DNA from 3 places in the Lentzea sp. NPDC005914 genome. Region 3 is predicted to be linked to each of the others. Evidence: riboswitches for the same ligand, from Rfam matches in the RefSeq annotation. Region 3 holds a riboswitch; each other region holds the start of a gene.
What was found. Region 3 has a riboswitch for S-adenosylmethionine ahead of thrC (threonine synthase). Riboswitches for the same ligand answer to the same signal wherever they lie in the genome.

Region 1 (6,004 bases), on a different contig from region 3:
AGCATCTCGCTAGAGGCTCGAAGTCAAGCCCCAATCGCAATCGTCGCGAAGCGGCGATGACTTGACCCGGCCCGGTATTGCCCTCGCAAGCACGCTGGAACGCGACCGGCCCGCACTGCTGGCGACCCTCCGCTGGAACGTGACCAGCCCTCGCAAGGTGACCACCCGCTCCCGGCACCCGCTCCCGGCACCCGCTCCCGGCACCCGCTCCCGGCACCCGCTCCCGGCACCCGCTCCCGGCACCCGCTCCCGGCACCCGCCCGTCCGCTGCCGCCCACCCGGCTGTCGCTCGCCCCTGCCACCCGCTCTCAGGCACCCGCCCCAGCCCACTCGCCCTATGGCTCCTGCCCCCGGCTCCCGCCCGCCCCCGGTACCCGCTGCCGCCCGCTCGCTGCCCGCCCGCTCGCTCGCTGCAGCCCGTCCGCTCGCTGCCCGTCCGCTCGCTGCCCGTCCGCTCGCTGCCCGTCCGCCCGCTTGTCGCCGGCCCGTCCGCCGCTACCCGCCCCCTGCCATTCGGCCTCCAGCACCCACCCCCTCGGCACTCCCTCCAGCCCCCACCCCGACACCCGCCCTCCATCCCCCCAACCCACCTGCGAGAATGCTCAAGTGAGCCTGCTGGGACCCGCCGAAGTGAGACGTCTGGCCGAAGAGCTGGGCATCCGACCCACCAAGAAGCTGGGCCAGAACTTCGTGCACGACCCCAACACGGTCCGCAAGATCGTCGCCGCAGCCGGCCTCACGCAAGACGACATCGTCCTGGAGGTCGGCCCGGGCCTGGGTTCCCTGACCCTCGCCCTGCTCCCCAGCGCCAAGCAGGTCGTGGCGGTGGAGATCGACCCCCCGCTCGCACACCGCCTCCCGCAGACCGCGAGCGAGATGGACCCCGAGAACGCGGCCAAGCTGCACGTCGTCCTCAAGGACGCCATGAAGGTCACTCGAGACGACCTCGTGGTCCAGCCCACCGCGATCGTGGCCAACCTGCCCTACAACGTCGCCGTGCCGGTGGTCCTGCACCTCCTGCACGAGCTCCCGAGCCTCCAAAAGGGCCTGGTGATGGTGCAGGCCGAGGTCGCCGACCGGATGGCCGCCGACCCCGGCAGCAAGATCTACGGCGTCCCCAGCGTGAAGATCGCCTGGTACGGGAAGGCGAAGAAGGCCGGGCCGGTCGGCAGGAACGTCTTCTGGCCCGCGCCCAACGTGGACTCGGGCCTGGTTTCCTTTCGCCGTCACGAAAGTCCGCTGTCCACAGTGGACCGCAAGAGGCTCTTCGGGATCGTCGACGCGGCCTTCGCGCAACGCCGCAAGACGCTCCGCGCGGCCCTCAAGGGGTGGGCGGGCGCGCACGACGTCAACATCGACGAGCTGCTCGAAGAGGCCGGCGTCGACCCTCAGGCCAGGGGTGAGCAGCTCAGCGTGATCGACTTCATCCGGATCGCGGAGGTCTAGGCCGGAGATCCATCGGCCAACAGTGTGATCTGTCGAACGAATCGGATTCTGGCTTGCGCAACCGAACGTGCGTCCGGTTGACTGCTACTTGCCATCCGGAGCGACTGAGAGACCTGGCTCTACGACGTCGCAGCAACCACCCGCTGGATGCGGGCAGGTGCTAACGCCAGGACCGATGGAGGATCACATGGGTACCACGCGAATGCTGACGCGCCGGCGAGTCGTCGACCAGTGCCGCCGCACGTCCTCTGCATGTCGTCGCCACCTCGTCTAAGGCGCCTTCTCAAAGTCCTTTGACGCGCACTCAGCCTAAGAGTGGCGCACACCTGAGCAGCAGAACTCCGACCGCGCACCGCCCACGAGGCGTGTGTGCCGTCGCGCGCAGCCGTGGAGCAGACGTGATCACAGTCGAAAACCTCACCAAGTCCTTCCAGGGTGTCAACGCCCTCAACGGCGTGACCCTCGACGTCGGGGCGGGCACCGTGCTCGGCGTGGTCGGCCCGAGCGGGGCCGGCAAGTCGACGCTCGCGCGCTGCGTTGCGCTGCTCGAGCGTCCCGACTCCGGCGCCATTCGCGTCGACGGCACGGACATCACCGCGCTGGACGGGTCGGCCCTGAGGGCCGCCCGCAGGCAGATCGGCGTTGTGCCGCAAGGGGATTCCCTCCTCAGGCAGCGCACCGCCGCCGGCAACATCGCCCTGCCGCTCGAGAGTGCGGGCATCCCCGGACCGCAGCGCCGCAGCCGTGTTGGCGAGCTGCTGGACCTCGTCGGCCTGACCGACAAGGCCGCCTCCTACCCCGACCAGCTGTCCGGCGGGCAGCGTCAGCGCATCGCGGTGGCGCGCGCACTCGCCGCGAACCCGTCAGTTCTGCTCGCCGACGAGCCCACGTCAGCGCTCGACCCGGAGACCACCGGATCCGTGCTGACCGTGCTCGACCGTGCGCGCGCTGAGCTGGGTGTGACCGTGCTCATCGTCACGCACGACATGGGCGTGGTCCGGAAGATCTGCGATGACGTCGCCGTGCTGGAGCAGGGTCGCGTCGTCGAGCATGGCAAGGTCCTCGACCTGGTCGGCGACGCCGGCAGCCGTACGAGCAGTGCGCTGCTGCCCGCCGTCGACCTGAACCCGATCAACGAGAGCGCCTACGACCGCGTCGCGGACGTCGTGCTCGTCGGGTTCGCCGCGGTCGGTGCCCTGCTGCCCGAGGTGTCGCACCGGTTCGGCGTCGAGCTGAACATCGTCGGCGGTGGCCTCACGCGTCTGGGCGAGACTCCGGTCGCGCGGTTCCGCCTCGGCCTGAACGGCGAGCGGTCCGACTCCGCGCTGGAGTGGATCAGCGAGGCCGGCGGTGCGGTGCAGAGGTCCCTGAAGGGGCCGCAGGGAGTAGCTGCGTGAGGTCTGCAACACCCTGGCCCGACGTGCTGAGCTACCTCGTCGAGGCCACCGGGGAGACGCTGTACATGGTCGGCGTCTCCACCGTGATCGCCACAGCTTTCGGAATTCCCGTCGGAGTTTGGCTGCAGCTCACCGCCAAGGGCGGGCTGCGGCCGAACCAGGCGCTGCACCGCGTTCTCGGCTTCATCACCGACCTGGGCCGCTCGATGCCGTTCATCGTGCTGCTCGTCGCGCTCACGTCGGTCACCCACCTCATCGTCGGCGGATCCATCGGTAGTACGGCGGTCATCGTGCCGTTGGCCGTGGGTGCGATCCCGTTCGTCGGACGGCTCGTGCAGAACATCCTGTCCGAGGTGCACGTGACCGTGGTCGAGGCCGCGGTGACGACCGGTGCCTCGACCATCAGGATCGTGCGCAGCGTGCTGATCCGCGAGTCGCTGCCCGCGCTGATCAACGCCATCGGCGTCACCGTGATCGCCCTGATCGGCTACTCCGCCATGGCGGGCGTGATCGGCGGCGGTGGCCTCGGCGACCTGGCGATCCGCGAGGGCTACCAGCGCTTCAACGACCGGATCCTGTGGAGCACCGTGGCGTGGCTCGCCGTGCTCACGACACTGATCCAGCTCGGCTTCACCCGTGCCGCCCGCGCGTCCGACCGGCGCAGGCACGCCTCCGTCTGAACCACTCGTAATTTCTCAAAAGGAACGTAATGCGTATTCGTGCTGCCCTGATCGCGGCTGCCCTGACTGTTTTGTCCGCTTGCTCGTCCGGTGGCGCGTCCTCTTCGGACACGTTGAAGGTCGGCGTCTCGCCCGTCCCGCACGCGCAGATCCTCAAGTACGTGGCGGAGAACCTCGCCGCGCAGAAGGGCCTGAAGGTCGAGGTCGTCGAGTTCACCGACTACGTGCAGCCCAACACCGCGCTGGTCGACGGCTCGCTCGACGCCAACTACTTCCAGACCGTCCCGTACCTGGCGACCTTCACGAAGGAGAGCGGCGCCAAGGTCGAGTGGATCGCCCCTGTTCACGTCGAGCCGCTGGGCCTCTACTCCAAGAAGGCCAAGAAGGTCGGCGAGCTGCCGCAGAACGCCAAGATCGCCGTCGCGAACGACGCCACGAACGAGGCGCGCGGCCTGAAGCTGCTCGAGGCCAACGGCCTGATCAAGCTCAAGGCCGTGGACCAGCCGACCGTGCGCGACATCGCGGAGAACCCCAAGAACCTGCAGTTCGTGCCGCTGGAAGCCGCTCAGCTGCCCCGTTCACTGGAGGACACCGACGCGTCGGTGATCAACGGCAACTACGCCATCGACGCGGGCCTCAAGCCGGCCACGGACGCGCTCGCGCTGGAGAAGGCCGAGGGCAACCCGAACGCGAACGGCCTGGTGACGAGGACCGAGCTCAAGGACGACAAGCGGATCCGCGACCTGGCGGAGCTGCTCGGGTCGCAGCAGGTCAAGGACTACATCAAGCAGACCTACAACGGCTCCGTGATCCCGGTTTGAGATCTGGGGTGACCGGGGGAGGAGTCCACGACTCCAGAACGCCCGTAGGCTGACATGGTGCTCGCAGTCGTTCCACCCCCGGTCACGGTCCGCGTCCCGGCCAAGGTCAACCTGCACCTGGCCGTCGGTGACGTGCGTCCGGACGGCTACCACGACCTGGTGACCATCTTCCAGGCGCTCTCGCTGGTCGACGAGGTCACCGTCGCCGTGGCGGACGAACCCGGCGTCGAGTGCCACGGCGAAGGCGCCGACCAGGTGCCCACGGGTGCCTCGAACCTCGCGTGGCGCGCCGTTCGCCTGCTGGCCACGCACGTCGGCAAGGACCCGGACGACCCGAAGGTCCGCGTCGTCATCCGCAAGGCCATCCCCGTCGCGGGCGGCATGGCGGGCGGCAGCGCGGACGCGGCGGCGACGCTCGTGGGCCTGTCGTCGTTGTGGCGCTTGGAGATCAGTCGCGACGAGCTGGCCGAACTCGCCGGGAAGCTCGGCGCGGACGTCCCCTTCGCCCTGTACGGCGGCACCGCGCTCGGCACCGGCCGCGGCGAGCGGATCGTGCCGGTGCTCGCGCGCCACCAGTTCCACTGGGTGCTCGCGTTCGACCGTCGTGGACTGTCCACCCCGGACGTGTTCGACGAGCTGGATCGCCTGCGGGTAGAGGGTGACCCGCCGCGCGTCGGCGAGGTCGAGGCGGTCCTGGAGGGACTGTCCTCAGGAGACCCGCGCCAGCTCGCCCTGCTGCTGGGCAACGACCTGCAGGCCGCCGCCGTCTCGCTGCGGCCGAACCTGCGCCGCACGTTGCGCGCGGGCGTCGACGCGGGTGCGCTGGCCGGCATCGTGTCCGGTTCCGGCCCCACGACGGCGTTCCTGTGCGAGGACGCCGACACGGCGGTGCGCGTGGCCGCCGAACTGGCCGGCGCCGGGGTGTGCCGGACGGTCCGGGTGGCGCACGGGCCGGTGCACGGCGCTCGCGTGATCACCACCGAGGAGCCGAAGCCGACGCCGCCCGAGGTGCACGCCTAGATCCACGCGTGTCCCGGTGCGAAGACCCCACCACGGCCGCAGCGACGACGCGTTGCGGGTCCTCTCCCTGTTCAAGGCTGGTGAGCAGGGGCTTTGGCCTCGGTAGGTAGCCTTCACCGGGGCATTTCTTCTGAAGTCGTGAGGTTTTGATGGCCAACCTGGTCAACCTGGAGTCCGTGTCGAAGTCGTTCGGCGTCCGGCCGCTGCTCGACGGCGTGTCGCTCGGCGTCAACGAGGGCGACCGGATCGGTGTCGTCGGCCTGAACGGCGGCGGCAAGACGACGCTGCTCGAGGTGCTGGCCGGGGTGGAACCGTCCGACGACGGCCGGGTCTCGCGGTCGCGCGACCTGCGGATGGCGGTCGTGACGCAGCGGACCGAACTGCCCGACGGTTCGACCGTGCGCAACGCGGTGATCGACCCGCTCGGGTTCGACGCCGAGCACGAGTGGGCGTCGGACGCCCGCGTGCGGTCCATTTTGGATGGACTCGGGATCACCGCGCTGGGCCTGGACTCCGTGGTCTCCACGATGTCCGGTGGCGAGCGCCGCCGCGTCGTGCTGGCGGCCGCGTTGATCCAGGATCTCGAACTGCTGGTGCTGGACGAGCCGACCAACCACCTGGACGTCGAGGGTGTGCGGTG
Region 2 (6,004 bases), on a different contig from region 3:
ATCAGGCAGCCAGCCCCCACACCGTGGAGGCGATCACGTCCGCGTGCTTGTCGAGCACCGTGGCGTTGATGTTCGCCGTGGTGTCGCAGGACTGGTGGTAGCAGCGGTCGAACTGGCCGGCCGTGCCACCCCATTTCGCCGCCTGTGCCGCGGACTTGGGCTCGTCGCCGCCGGCGTAGGTGCCGCTGGTCGGGATCCCGGCGGCCGCGAACGCCGCGTGGTCGGACCGGCCGTCGACGTTCGTCAGGTCGCTCTTGATGCCGAACGACGTGAAGGCCGCCTCCAGTCGCTGCTGGAGTGCCACCGAGCCGGGCGGAATCCCCTGTTCCCGGCCGTTGTAGACGAAGTAACCGGGGTTGGGTGAGCCGGTCATGTCGAAGTTCAGGTATGACTTGATCTTCGTCTTGTCGGCGGCGGGCAGGGACCTGACGTAGGCCTTCGAGCCGATCAGGCCGAGCTCCTCCGCGCCCCACCAGCCGAACCGCACGTGCTTGGTGGGCTTGAAGCCGGTGGCCTTCATCTGGAGGGCGACCTCCAGGATCGAAGCGGAGCCGCTGCCGTTGTCGTTGATGCCGGGGCCCCTGGTGACGCTGTCCAGGTGGGCTCCGAGCATGACGACGTTGTTCGCGTCGCCGCCGGGGTAGTCGGCGATCACGTTGTAGCCGGTGGCGCCGCCGTAGGTGAACGACTGCACGCGCGTGGTGAAGCCCGCCGCGTCCAGCTTGCCCTTCACCCAGTCGATCGAGGCTTTGAAGCCAGGACGACCGTGGGCGCGGTTGCCGCCGTTCGAGTTCGCGATCGACTGGAACTGGGCGAGGTGCGCCTGGACGTTCGCGACGTTGATGTTCGGTGCCGCCGCGACGGCCGGAGCCGCCGCTTGCGCTGCTGTGGTTCCGGTCACCATCAAGGCGGCCGCCAGCGCGATCAGGATCCTCATGGTTCAACTCCGTGCAGGGTGGGGATTGAGCCACTGATCAACATGCTCCAGCGCGCATGCGCTCAGTAGGTGCGAACGGCTGGTGTTGTTAACGCGTCTGATTCGTCCAATTCGGTGGTGATCAACCAGAATGGTCCAGGTGGGTGACATCACGGTCGTGCTGGGCATCGGCGCAGCCGTTCTGCTGATCTCCGTGATCGCGGTGCGGGTGTCGACTCGGCTCGGCCTGCCCTCGTTGCTGCTGTACCTGGGCATCGGCGTGGTCCTGGGCGAGTCGGTGTTCGGCATCAAGTTCGACGACGCGGACCTGACGCAGTCGCTCGGCATCGCGGCACTCGTGCTGATCCTGACCGAGGGCGGGCTCACGACCCGTTGGCAAGCCGTGAAAACCTCGCTGTGGTTGGGCGTGGCACTGTCCACAGTGGCCGTTGTGGTGAGTGTCGCGGTCACCGGCACGGCGTTGCACTTCCTGCTCGGCCTCGACTGGCGGATGGCGCTGCTCTGGGGCGCGGTGCTGTCGTCCACGGACGCGGCCGCCGTGTTCAGCGTTCTGCGGTCATTAGGCGTGGGGGCGCGCCTCACGGGCGCGCTCGAGCTCGAATCCGGGCTCAACGACGCGCCGGTCTACATCGCCGTCGTGCTGCTGGCCTCCTCGGACAAGATCTCGTGGACCGCACCGCTGCTCGTGCTCTACGAACTGGGCGCGGGCGCGCTCATCGGCGCATTGCTCGGCGTGTTCGGTGCGGCGGCGTTGAGACGCGCGGCGTTGCCGTCCACCGGTCTCTACCCGCTCGCCACCGTGGCGGTGTGCGTGATCGCCTACACCGCGGGCGATCTGGCGCACGCGTCCGGGTTCCTCGCCACCTACGTCGCCGCGCTCGCACTGGGCAACGCCCGCCTGCCGCACCGCGCCGACACGCTCTCGTTCGCCGAGGGGCTGGGGTGGCTCGCCCAGATCGGGCTGTTCGTCCTGCTCGGCCTCTACGCCTCGCCGGGGCGGTTGCTGGACGCGCTGGTGCCCGCGCTGATCGCGGGCGTGGTGCTGACGTTCGTTGCCCGGCCGCTGTCCGTCGTGCTCGCCTCGCTGCCGTTCAAGGTGCCGTGGCGGGAACAGGCGTTCCTGTCCTGGTCGGGGCTGCGCGGCGCGGTGCCGATCGTGTTCGCGCTGATCCCGTTGATCCAGGGCGTCGAGGGTGCGCGCGAGCTGGTCGACGCGGTGTTCGTGCTGGTCATCGTGCTGACGGTGGTGCAGGGCACGACGCTGCCGTTCCTCGCACGACGACTCGGGCTGGTGCGTGCGGGGGAGGCGCAGGAGGTGCAGGTCGACTCGTCGCCGCTGGACGAGCTGGGCGCCGAGCTGCTGCAGGTGCACATCCAGCGCGGGTCGAAGCTGCACGGCGTCTACATGACCGAGCTGCGGCTGCCGAGCGGCGCCACGGTGAGCCTCGTGGTGCGGTCGGGAAAGAGTTTCACGCCACAGCCGACGACCCGGCTGCAGACCGACGACCAGTTGCTCATCGTCACCACCGAAGAGGCGCGCGATGCCGCTGAGCGGCGCGTACGTGCGGTCGACAGGGCGGGTCGCTACGCACGGTGGAAGGGCGAGACCGGAGACTAGCTCGGTTTCCGAGGCTTCTCAGCATGTGATCGGTGGTCGACTCACCGCTGGGGGCTCCGCTAACGTCATCGGCAGGTCATGAGAGCCAGCGTCAAGCCCAAGCTTGCTGGCCGGCAACCCTCCAACCGCGGTGGGGTGCCCTTGGTGAGGACCTGGTCCGGCGCGTGGGGCGCCGGTCAAGCGCGGGCCTTCGCACAACGGGGCCCCTGGCCTCGGAGGCAGCTCGATGACGCTCGCGATCACCCCTGGCACGGTCACCACGGTTCCTGCTGTCGTCGGCTCTGACCTGCGAGTTCCGCTCGTCACCGGAGAGCGCGTGACGTATGCGAACCTCGACCACGCGGCTTCGGCGCCGTGTCTGCAGGAGGTGCGCGACGCCGTCGACGAGCTGCTGCCCTGGTACGCCAGCGTGCACCGCGGCGCCGGGTTCGCCTCCCAGGTCTCGACCCGCGTCTACGAGCAGGCGCGTGACCGCATCCGCAAGTTCGTGGGCGCGCGTTCCTCCGACGCTGTCGTCTTCACCCGCAACACCACCGATTCGCTTAACCTGTTGGCGCGCAGCGTTCCCAAGAACACCGCCGTCGTTCTGTTCGACAGCGAGCACCACGCGGCTCTGCTGCCGTGGCGCGGGCCCAACGTTCAGCGCATTCCCGCCCCGTCTTCGTCCGGTGCCGCAGTGGTCGCACTGGACCGGGCGTTGGCCGCCGCCCCGGTCGGCCCACGGCTCGTGATCGTCACCGGGGCGTCCAACGTCACGGGGGAGCTGTGGCCGGTCGAGGAGCTCGCGAAGGTCGCCCGCCGGCACGGCGCGCGCATCGCCCTCGACGCCGCGCAGCTCGCCCCGCACCGCCCGATCGACGCCCGTGAGCTGGGCGTCGACTACATCGCGTTCTCCGGCCACAAGATCTACGCGCCGTTCGGTGCCGGTGTGCTCGTGGGCCGCGCGGACTGGCTGCAGCAGGCCCAGCCGTACCTGGTGGGCGGCGGTGCGACGGCCAAGGTGACCGACCACGGCGACCGGCTGGGCGTGGCCTGGTCCGCGGTGCCCGAGCGGCACGAGGCCGGCAGCCCGAACGTCGTCGGCGTGCACGCACTGGCGGCGGCCTGCGAGATCCTGTCGCGGCACTGGGAGCAGACGGTCGCGCACGAGCAGGAGCTGCTCACGCGCCTGTACGACGGTCTGCGCACGATCCCCGGCTTCCGCGAGCTGTCGATCCTGACCGACGCCGACAAGGTGGGCGTCGTGAGCTTCACGATCTCCGGCTTCGACGCGGGCTTCCTCGCGGCGGCGCTGTCCGCCGAGTACGGCATCGGCGTCCGTGACGGGGCGTTCTGCGCGCACGTGATCGTCGGACGGCTCGTCAAGCAGGCCGGATCGCACGAGGACCGCGCGGTCCGCGCGTCGATCGGCCTGGGTACGACGGCCGAGCACGTGGACCGTTTGGTGGCGGCGCTGCGCACTCTCGTCACCGAGGGTCCGAAGTGGACCTACACGCAGCGCGACGGCCGCTGGGTGCCAGAGGACGACTGCCGAACCCTGCCGCCGTTCCTCGCGTAGTCCCGGTAGTGGACAATGACCTGGTGAGTGACGAGTCCAAGGCCGCCGAGAAGGCCGCTGAGAAGCCTGCGGAAGAGCAGGTCAGCGAGCCGAAGCCGGTCGAGGGACGGAAGTCGAACGAGTTCGTCGGGCTCGACCTGGCCGATGACGATGACGACGACACCGGTTCTGAGGCCGGCACCGACACCGCCACCGAGGCTGTCGCCGTGGTCGTGGTCGAGGAGAAGCCGGCCCCAAAAACGGACACGGCGACGGACGCGGCGACGGACGCGGCGACCGACGACGAGAAGCCCGCCGAGCGCGTCGTGTCCGAGGACGACGTCATCGAGCCGGAATTCTCGATCACCGGGTCGCTGCCGGAGCCGCGGACCAAGATCCTCGCCGTCCTGGCCGCCGGGGTGCTGGCCCTGGACGTCCTCACCAAAGTCCTGTCCGTGGCGTTCCTCGAGGGTGCCGACCCGATCAAGCTGTTCGGGGGCGTGCTCTACCTGACGTTCGTCCGCAACCCCGGTGCCGCGTTCGGCATGGCCGAGGGGATGACGTGGATCCTCGCGCTCATCGCGCTGGGCGTCGCCGGGTTCATCCTCTGGATCTCGCGCAACCTGCGCTCCCAGCCCTGGGCTATCGGCCTGGGGCTCGTTCTGGGCGGTGCCGTCGGCAATCTCGCCGACCGCCTGTTCCGGGAGCCGGGGCCGATGCGCGGCCACGTGGTGGACTTCCTGTCGCTTTTCGACCCGTTCGGCCGTGTGTGGCCGGTGTTCAACGTCGCCGACATGGCGATCGTCTGCGGTGGCGCGACGATCGTGGTGCTGGCGCTCATGCAGCACGACTACGACGGGACGGTCCACAAAGAAGAGAAGAAGGTCGACGCGTGAGCGGATATCGAACGCTGCCGATTCCCGATGGGCTCGAGGGCATGCGTGTCGACGCGGGCCTCGCGAAGCTGCTCGGGTTGTCGCGGACTGTTGTGGCGTCGATCGCCGACGCCGACGACGTGCTGATCGACGGGCGGGTCGTCGGCAAGTCGGACCGGCTGGTGGCCGGCGCGATGCTGGAGATCACGCTGCCCGCCCCGCCGCAGCCGATCACCGTCCAGGCGATCCCCGTCGAGGGCCTGGTCATCCTGCACGAGGACGACGACATCATCGTCGTCGACAAGCCTGTCGGCGTCGCCGTGCACCCGTCGCCGGGCTGGACCGGCCCGACCGTGGTCGGCGGGCTCGCCGCCTCTGGTCACCGGGTCGCGACGTCTGGTGCCGCGGAACGGCAGGGCGTCGTGCATCGGCTCGATGTCGGCACCACGGGTGTGATGGTGGTGGCGAAGTCCGAGTCCGCGTACTCGGCTCTGAAGCACGCCTTCAAGGAGCGCACGGTCGACAAGGTCTACCACGCGATCGTCCAGGGGCATCCGGACCCGATCAAGGGCACCATCGACGCTCCGATCGACCGGCATCCCAAGCACGACTACAAGTTCGCGGTGATGAACTCCGGCAAGCCGTCCATCACGCACTACGAGGTGATGGAAGCGTTCCGGGCGGCGTCGCTGGTCGAGGTGCACCTCGAGACCGGACGCACGCACCAGATCCGTGTGCACTTCTCGGCGCTGCACCACCCGTGTGTGGGCGACCTGACGTACGGGGCCGACCCGACGTTGTCCAAGCGGCTCGGGGTCTCGCGGCAGTGGCTGCACGCGCGCCAGCTCGGGTTCCACCACCCGGCGGACGGGCAGTGGGTCACGTTCACCTCGGAGTACCCCGAGGACCTGTCCGCAGCGCTGGAGAAGCTGCGCGAAGAGGGCTGATTGCGTCTGGGTAAATCATCGGTTGACGAGCTTTCATTTGATGTTAATCGATGGCCTGCCTAGCGTTATCGGCATGAACCTCATCGTTCT
Region 3 (6,004 bases):
TTGGTGCTGGTCGCGCCGAAGTGGTCGAAGTCGCTGAAGCAACGGGGCGTGCCGAACGGTCTGGCTGAGGCGATCGTCGTGCCCACGGCGGCAAGCCTGGCGACTGCTCCGCTCGTCGCCGGACTGTCCGGCCAGGTGAGCCTCTTGTCCATCGTCGCCAACCTGGTCACCGGGCCGGTGGTCGCGCCGGCAACGGTCCTGGGCGTGGTGGCGGCCGTCATCGGGCCGGTGTACCGGCCGGGCGCCGAACTGGTCGTGCACGTCGCGGGGCCGGCGGTGACCTGGCTGATCCAGGTCGGACGGCAGGCGGCAACCGTGCCCGGCGCATCGGTCGGCTGGCCGAAGGGCTGGGTCGGGGCGGTCGCGCTCGCAGCGGTCACGGTGGCGGTGGTGTTGCTGCTGCGGCTGAAGAAGACGCGGACATTGGTCGTCGCGGTGCTGGTCGGCGGATTCGTGGTGCTGGTGCCGATGAAGATCGTGGCACCGGCTTGGCCACCGGACGGCTGGAAGGTCGTCACGTGCGACGTGGGCCAGGGCGACGCGCTGGTTCTGGCGACCGACGAGGCCGACAGGGCGGTCGTGGTCGACACCGGGCCCGACCCCGGTGCTGTCGACCGTTGCCTGAAGTCGTTGGGAGTCAAGAGGATTCCGCTCCTCGTGCTGACCCATCTGCACGCGGATCACGTGCAGGGCCTGCCTGCGGTGCTCGCCGGGCGTGCGGTGGGCGCGGTGGCGGTGGGGCCGCTCAAGGAGCCCGAGTGGGCGTGGAAGGAGGTCAGCAAGCAGGCCCGCGGTCATGGTGTGCGGGTCGTGGAACCCAAGGTGGGCGAGCGGTTCGCCTGGCCTGGACTGGAACTGGAGGTGCTGGGTCCGAGGCGGCCGCCGACAGCGGACGACTCGAACACGACGGTCAACGACTACTCGCTCGTGCTCAAGGCGAACACCAGGGCAGGCCGCGTGCTGCTCACCGGGGACGTCGAACTGGCAGGCCAATCGGCGTTGCTGGGGGAGCGGGACCTCAGGGTCGACGTGCTCAAGGTGCCGCACCACGGGTCGCGGTACTCGTTGCCCGCGTTCCTCAAGGCCACGCAGCCGCGGATCGCGCTGGTGAGCGTGGGCACGGGCAACCGCTACGGCCACCCCAGCCCGCATGTGCTCGACATGTTGCGGGCGGGAGGTGCGCTGGTGTTGCGCACGGACAAGGACGGCGACCTGGCCGTGTTGCCGGGAAACCGAATAGTGAGAAGGAGAAGAGGATGGCTTGGATCAGGCTGTACAACGCGCGGTACCCGGTTCCCGGTGGTGCACCGGGACTCGCGTGGGCGATGTGGCAGACGAACTACTCGGCGATGCCATGGCCGCACGACGAGCTCAAACCCGATTTCGGTTACTACATCTGCGAAACACTCGAAGACGGCACCCGCGCCCTCACCTACCGGGCGACGACCACGCACGTCCTGCCGCCCACCAAGGCCGCCAAGCCGGAGGAGGCGTACGAGCTCGTCTCGGAGCACGTGTTCGACGACGGTCTGCGGATCGCGCCGCACGACTGGCACGACTACCACTACAACGTGCTGAAGGCGGAAGCCCCGTGGCCGCAACGGATCGTGGCGTGGCGGGCGAACGTGGAGCCGATCGGGCCGCACGTGATGGAGGGCTTGCGACGCTTCCCGCGCACGGGCTGGATGCGGACGGAGGCGATTTCCCTCTGAGGCCACGGAGGCTTCTTTGACGCTGTAGATCACCTCATCGCAGCTTGGCTTCCTGCTGAGCCGTGGCCTCCGTCCGCTTCGAACAAGCGGTCCGGGGACGCAGGAGCGTCCCCGGACCGGAAGGAGGTGATTTAACCCAGTGCCGGTTATGCCAGCGCCTTGATGACAGCCTCGGCCGACGGCGGCACCGTCGCGCGCGGGCCGATCGTGTCGCCGAGCGCGTCGAGGGTCTTCAGGCCGTCGCCGGTGATCAGCAGCACGGTCTCGGCGTCCGGGTCGAGCTGGCCCGACTCGATGAGCTTCTTCGCCGTCGCCACGGTCACGCCGCCGGCGGTCTCGGCGAAGATGCCCTCGGTGCGGGCGAGGAGCTTGATGCCCTCGACGACCTCTTCGTCGGTCACGTCCTCGATGGCGCCGTTGGTGCGGCGGACCGCGTCGAGCACGTACGGGCCGTCGGCCGGGGCGCCGATCGCCAGCGAGCGGGCGATGGTGTCCGGGCGGACCGGGCGGATGACGTCGTGGCCTTCCTTGTACGCGGCGGACACGGGCGAGCAGCCGGTGGCCTGGGCGCCGAAGACGCGGTACGGGGTGGCCTCGACGAGGTCGAGCTGGCCGAGTTCGCGGAAGGCCTTGTCGACCTTGGTGAGCTGCGAGCCGGAGGCGATGGGCACGACGATCTGGTCGGGCAGGCGCCAGCCGAGCTGTTCGGCGACCTCGTAGCCGAGGGTCTTCGAGCCCTCCGCGTAGTACGGGCGGACGTTGACGTTCACGAACGCCCAGTCCTCGTGCTCCGCGGCGAGTTCCTGGGCCAGGCGGTTCACGTCGTCGTAGTTGCCGTCGACGGCGATCAGAGCGCCCTCGTAGACGGCGCTCATCAGGATCTTGGCGCGCTCGAGATTGGAGGGAACTAGAACGACCGACTGCCAGCCGGCACGGGCGGCGGCCGCGGCCACGGCGTTCGCCAGGTTGCCGGTGGACGGGCAGGCCAGCACCTTGAAGCCCAGCTCGCGGGCGGCGGCCAGGGCTACGCCGACCACGCGGTCCTTGAAAGAGTGGGTGGGGTTGCCGGTGTCGTCCTTCACCCAGACCTTGCGGACGCCCAGTGCCTTGGCGAGGTTGTGGGCCTCGACCAGGCGGGTGCCGCCGGGGTCGGTGTTCGGGTGCTGTTCCACAGTGGACGGAACGGGGAGAAGGCCGCGGTAGCGCCAGATCGACCTGGGGCCGGCCTCGATGTCCTCGCGCCGGATCTTGCCGAAGTCGTAGGCCACTTCCAGCGGCCCGAAACACTCCAGACAGGCGTACTCAGGAGCGAGAGGGGTTTCATTGCCACATTCCCGGCACAGCAGTGCGCGGGCGGGGCCGAGGTCGAACTTGGTGCTCGTGGGCACAGAGACAGCAGTCATCGCGAGGTATCTCCTCATCTTTCCCGCGAAATCGAACGGGTCGGAATTGGCACCGTGATCGTCTGCGCGCAATCGTGCACAGTTGTGCACTCGCGCTGACGCCGGTTGCCGGGGCTTCGTCGGGCCGTTCCCTCTGCCCCTCTGGATGAGCGGTGTTCAGTTGTGGTCACCAAGCTACGGCACCAGTCCGTTGCTCAGCCACAGACGTCCACGATCCGGGACGTGGGAAGATGCGGAGCGTGAGCGCACCGGAGTCACTGCACCTCGTCGTCGGCGAGGAGGAGCTGCTGGTCGAACGGGCTGTTCGAGCGGCTCTCGAGGCCGCACGAAAGGTCGATCCGACCGCCGACCTGACCCGTGTGCAGGTGACTGATCTCACGCCTCCGGAGCTGGCTGAGCTGGTGAGCCCGTCGCTGTTCGCCGAGGGGCGCGTGATCGTCCTGCAGAACGCGCAGGAGATCGGCAAGGAGGTCGCCGACATGGTGCTCTCCTACGTCAAGGCGCCCGCGGACGGGGTGACGCTCGTCGTTCTGCACACGGGCGGTGGTCGCAGCAAGGCGGCCAAGGACCTGCCCGGCCAGCTGAAGAAGGCCGGTGCCGCGGTCACCGAGTGCGCCAAGGTCACCAAGCCCGGTGATCGAGAAGCGTTCGTGCGCAACGAGATTCGGCGGGCGGGCGGCAAGATCGACGCCGAGGCCGTCGCCACGCTCATCGACGCCGTGGGCACGAACCTGCGCGAGCTCGCCGCCGCGTCGTCGCAGCTGGTGTCGGACACCGATGGCAAGGTGACGGTCGACGAGATCCGCCGCTACCACCAGGGCAAGGCCGAGGTGACCGGGTTCGCGGTCGCCGAGAAGGCCGTGACCGGTGACCGGGCGGGCGCGATGGAGGCGTTGCGCTGGGCCATGCAGCTCGGGGTGCCGCACGTGCTGGTCGCGGACGCGCTGGCGGACGCGGTGCGCACGGTCGCGCGCGTGTCCGCGGTGGGCCGGGCCGACCCGTTCAGCCTGGCCGGCCCGCTCGGCATGCCGCCGTGGAAGATCAAGAAGGCGCAGGGGCAGGCCCGCGGCTGGGACCAGTCGGGTCTCGCCGACGCGATGCAGATCGTCGCGGGGCTGAACGCCGACGTGAAGGGCGTGGCGGCTGATGCCGACTACGCGCTCGAGCGCGCGGTGCTCAAGATCGTCGCGGCGCACGGCCGCCGCTGATCAGGCTCTCGGGATCCCGATCAGGTACTGGGCTCCCGTGAAGCCGGGCACGACGCCGATCTTCCAGGTGAACGACTCGGTGTTGTCGAGGCCGTCGACCATCCGCCGCAGTTCCGCGCGCCCGTACATGCGCAGGAACGACACCACGCTGTCGAGGAACATCATGAACGGCAGCACCGGCACGAGGTAGGTCAGCACCAGCCGCAGCAGGTAGCGCGGCAGCGGATTGCGTTGGAACGGCGCGGAAAGCAGGACGGCCAGCGTCGTCAAGAACGGGAACAGCAGCACGTAGAGGAACGACCGTTTGGTGTCCACCACGACCATCGGCGACCGGGTGTCGACGGCGTTCTGCAGCATGCGCCGGGCAAGCGCCGGCGGGAAGTGGTGGAAGGCGCCGTAGATCGTCCGCGTCCCCTCCACCCGGCAGTCCGTGGCGTCGACGGACGACGGCTCGAAGTCAACCGAGCAACAATCGGGCAGCGCGCTTCGGTTCGCGGCCTGAACCCGTTGGAACGCACGGACATTCGGCACGAGATCGGTCAGCGTGACCTGGGTGTGCACGCCTTCGCCGTGCAGCCTGCGCTGGATCAGCGGCAGCGGTCCGCCCGAGCCGGCGCAGAGGTCGACGATCCGGTGGTCGGCGCCGAGACGCAGGGCGAGCGCCAACGGGACCGAGTACTCCCGTGCGGCGTTCGTCAGCTTGTAGATGAGCGCGATGGACTCGGTGTGGAGCGTGCGCAACACGGCCGGTGTGCGGTCGAGGTCGTGCAGCTCCACGAAGTCAATGCGTGGAAGCGATTCCATGGCTCTTATGCCTACTGGTCAGCCGCACCGGCAGTCCATCCGCCGGAAAGGGCAGACCGCGGCGGTTCCACGGCACCTCGTAGCCGGCCTCGACGGACCACTCGAAGCGCTCCAGCAGCTGCTGCATCACGGCGTCGACCACCATGCCCGCGAAGTGCATCCCGATGCACTTGTGCACGCCACCGCCGAACGGAATCCAGGCGTACCGGTGCACCTTGTCCTCGGCGCGTTCCTCGCTGAACCGCAACGGGTCGAACGCCAGCGGGTTCGTCCACAGCTCGTGCATGTGGTGGTTGAACTGCGGGATGGTCTGGACGTACGTGCCGACGGCGAGCGGGTGTCCCAGCACGCTGGTCGGCCGCACCACACGCCGGACCAGGTGCGGCAACGGTGGAGCGAGCCGCAGGGCCTCCTTGCGCACCAGTTCCACCGCCGAACTGTCCGAACGGCACCGTTCCTGCCACGAAGGGTTCTGGGCGAGGTAGTAGACGATCGTCGACAGCGCGATGGTCGACGTGTCCCGCGCGGCCAGCAGCAACAGGATCATGTGGTTGACCACGTCGGTGGCGGTGAACCGGTCGCCCTCGTCGGTGGCGGCCGCGCAGAGCATGCTGAGCACGTTGTCGGGCGGCCCACCAGTGGCGCGCCGCTCGGCCACCCACGCGCCGAAGATCGTTTCCAGGCGCCGCCGGGCCGCCAGCCCGCGAGACCAGGCCAGTCCGGGCACGGGGAAGCGCACGATCCCCGTCGAGGCGCGCAGACACGCTTCGAACAGCCGGTTCACCTCGTCGGCCTCAGCGCCGAGGCCTGAGCCGGTGAGCACCTCGGACGTCAGGTTGAAGATCATCTCGCGTATCGCCGGGTACACCTCGAAACG

Region 1: another riboswitch for S-adenosylmethionine. It lies ahead of ABZ345_RS19275 (methionine ABC transporter ATP-binding protein); the one in region 3 lies ahead of thrC (threonine synthase).
Region 2: another riboswitch for S-adenosylmethionine. It lies ahead of ABZ345_RS39450 (aminotransferase class V-fold PLP-dependent enzyme); the one in region 3 lies ahead of thrC (threonine synthase).

The regions. Positions count from the first base shown of each region.
Region 1 is NZ_JBEXVQ010000012.1:150,644-156,647, reverse strand. Features, by position in the region: gene rsmA (16S rRNA (adenine(1518)-N(6)/adenine(1519)-N(6))-dimethyltransferase RsmA) at 613-1,446, shown strand; SAM riboswitch class I at 1,535-1,628, shown strand; gene ABZ345_RS19275 (methionine ABC transporter ATP-binding protein) at 1,845-2,843, shown strand; gene ABZ345_RS19270 (methionine ABC transporter permease) at 2,840-3,523, shown strand; gene ABZ345_RS19265 (MetQ/NlpA family ABC transporter substrate-binding protein) at 3,553-4,344, shown strand; gene ABZ345_RS19260 (4-(cytidine 5'-diphospho)-2-C-methyl-D-erythritol kinase) at 4,402-5,364, shown strand; gene ABZ345_RS19255 (ABC-F family ATP-binding cassette domain-containing protein) at 5,514-6,004, shown strand, end outside.
Region 2 is NZ_JBEXVQ010000041.1:44,960-50,963, forward strand. Features, by position in the region: gene ABZ345_RS39435 (TetR/AcrR family transcriptional regulator) at 1-1, shown strand, start outside; gene ABZ345_RS39440 (M28 family metallopeptidase) at 2-937, opposite strand; gene ABZ345_RS39445 (potassium/proton antiporter) at 1,077-2,555, shown strand; SAM riboswitch class IV at 2,630-2,744, shown strand; gene ABZ345_RS39450 (aminotransferase class V-fold PLP-dependent enzyme) at 2,782-4,113, shown strand; gene lspA (signal peptidase II) at 4,137-4,988, shown strand; gene ABZ345_RS39460 (RluA family pseudouridine synthase) at 5,030-5,914, shown strand; gene ABZ345_RS39465 (NAD(P)H-binding protein) at 5,988-6,004, shown strand, end outside.
Region 3 is NZ_JBEXVQ010000035.1:8,727-14,730, reverse strand. Features, by position in the region: gene ABZ345_RS36710 (ComEC/Rec2 family competence protein) at 1-1,578, shown strand, start outside; gene ABZ345_RS36705 (hypothetical protein) at 1,515-1,712, shown strand; gene thrC (threonine synthase) at 1,859-3,115, opposite strand; SAM riboswitch class I at 3,127-3,267, opposite strand; gene holA (DNA polymerase III subunit delta) at 3,355-4,323, shown strand; gene ABZ345_RS36690 (class I SAM-dependent methyltransferase) at 4,324-5,127, opposite strand; gene ABZ345_RS36685 (cytochrome P450) at 5,105-6,004, opposite strand, start outside.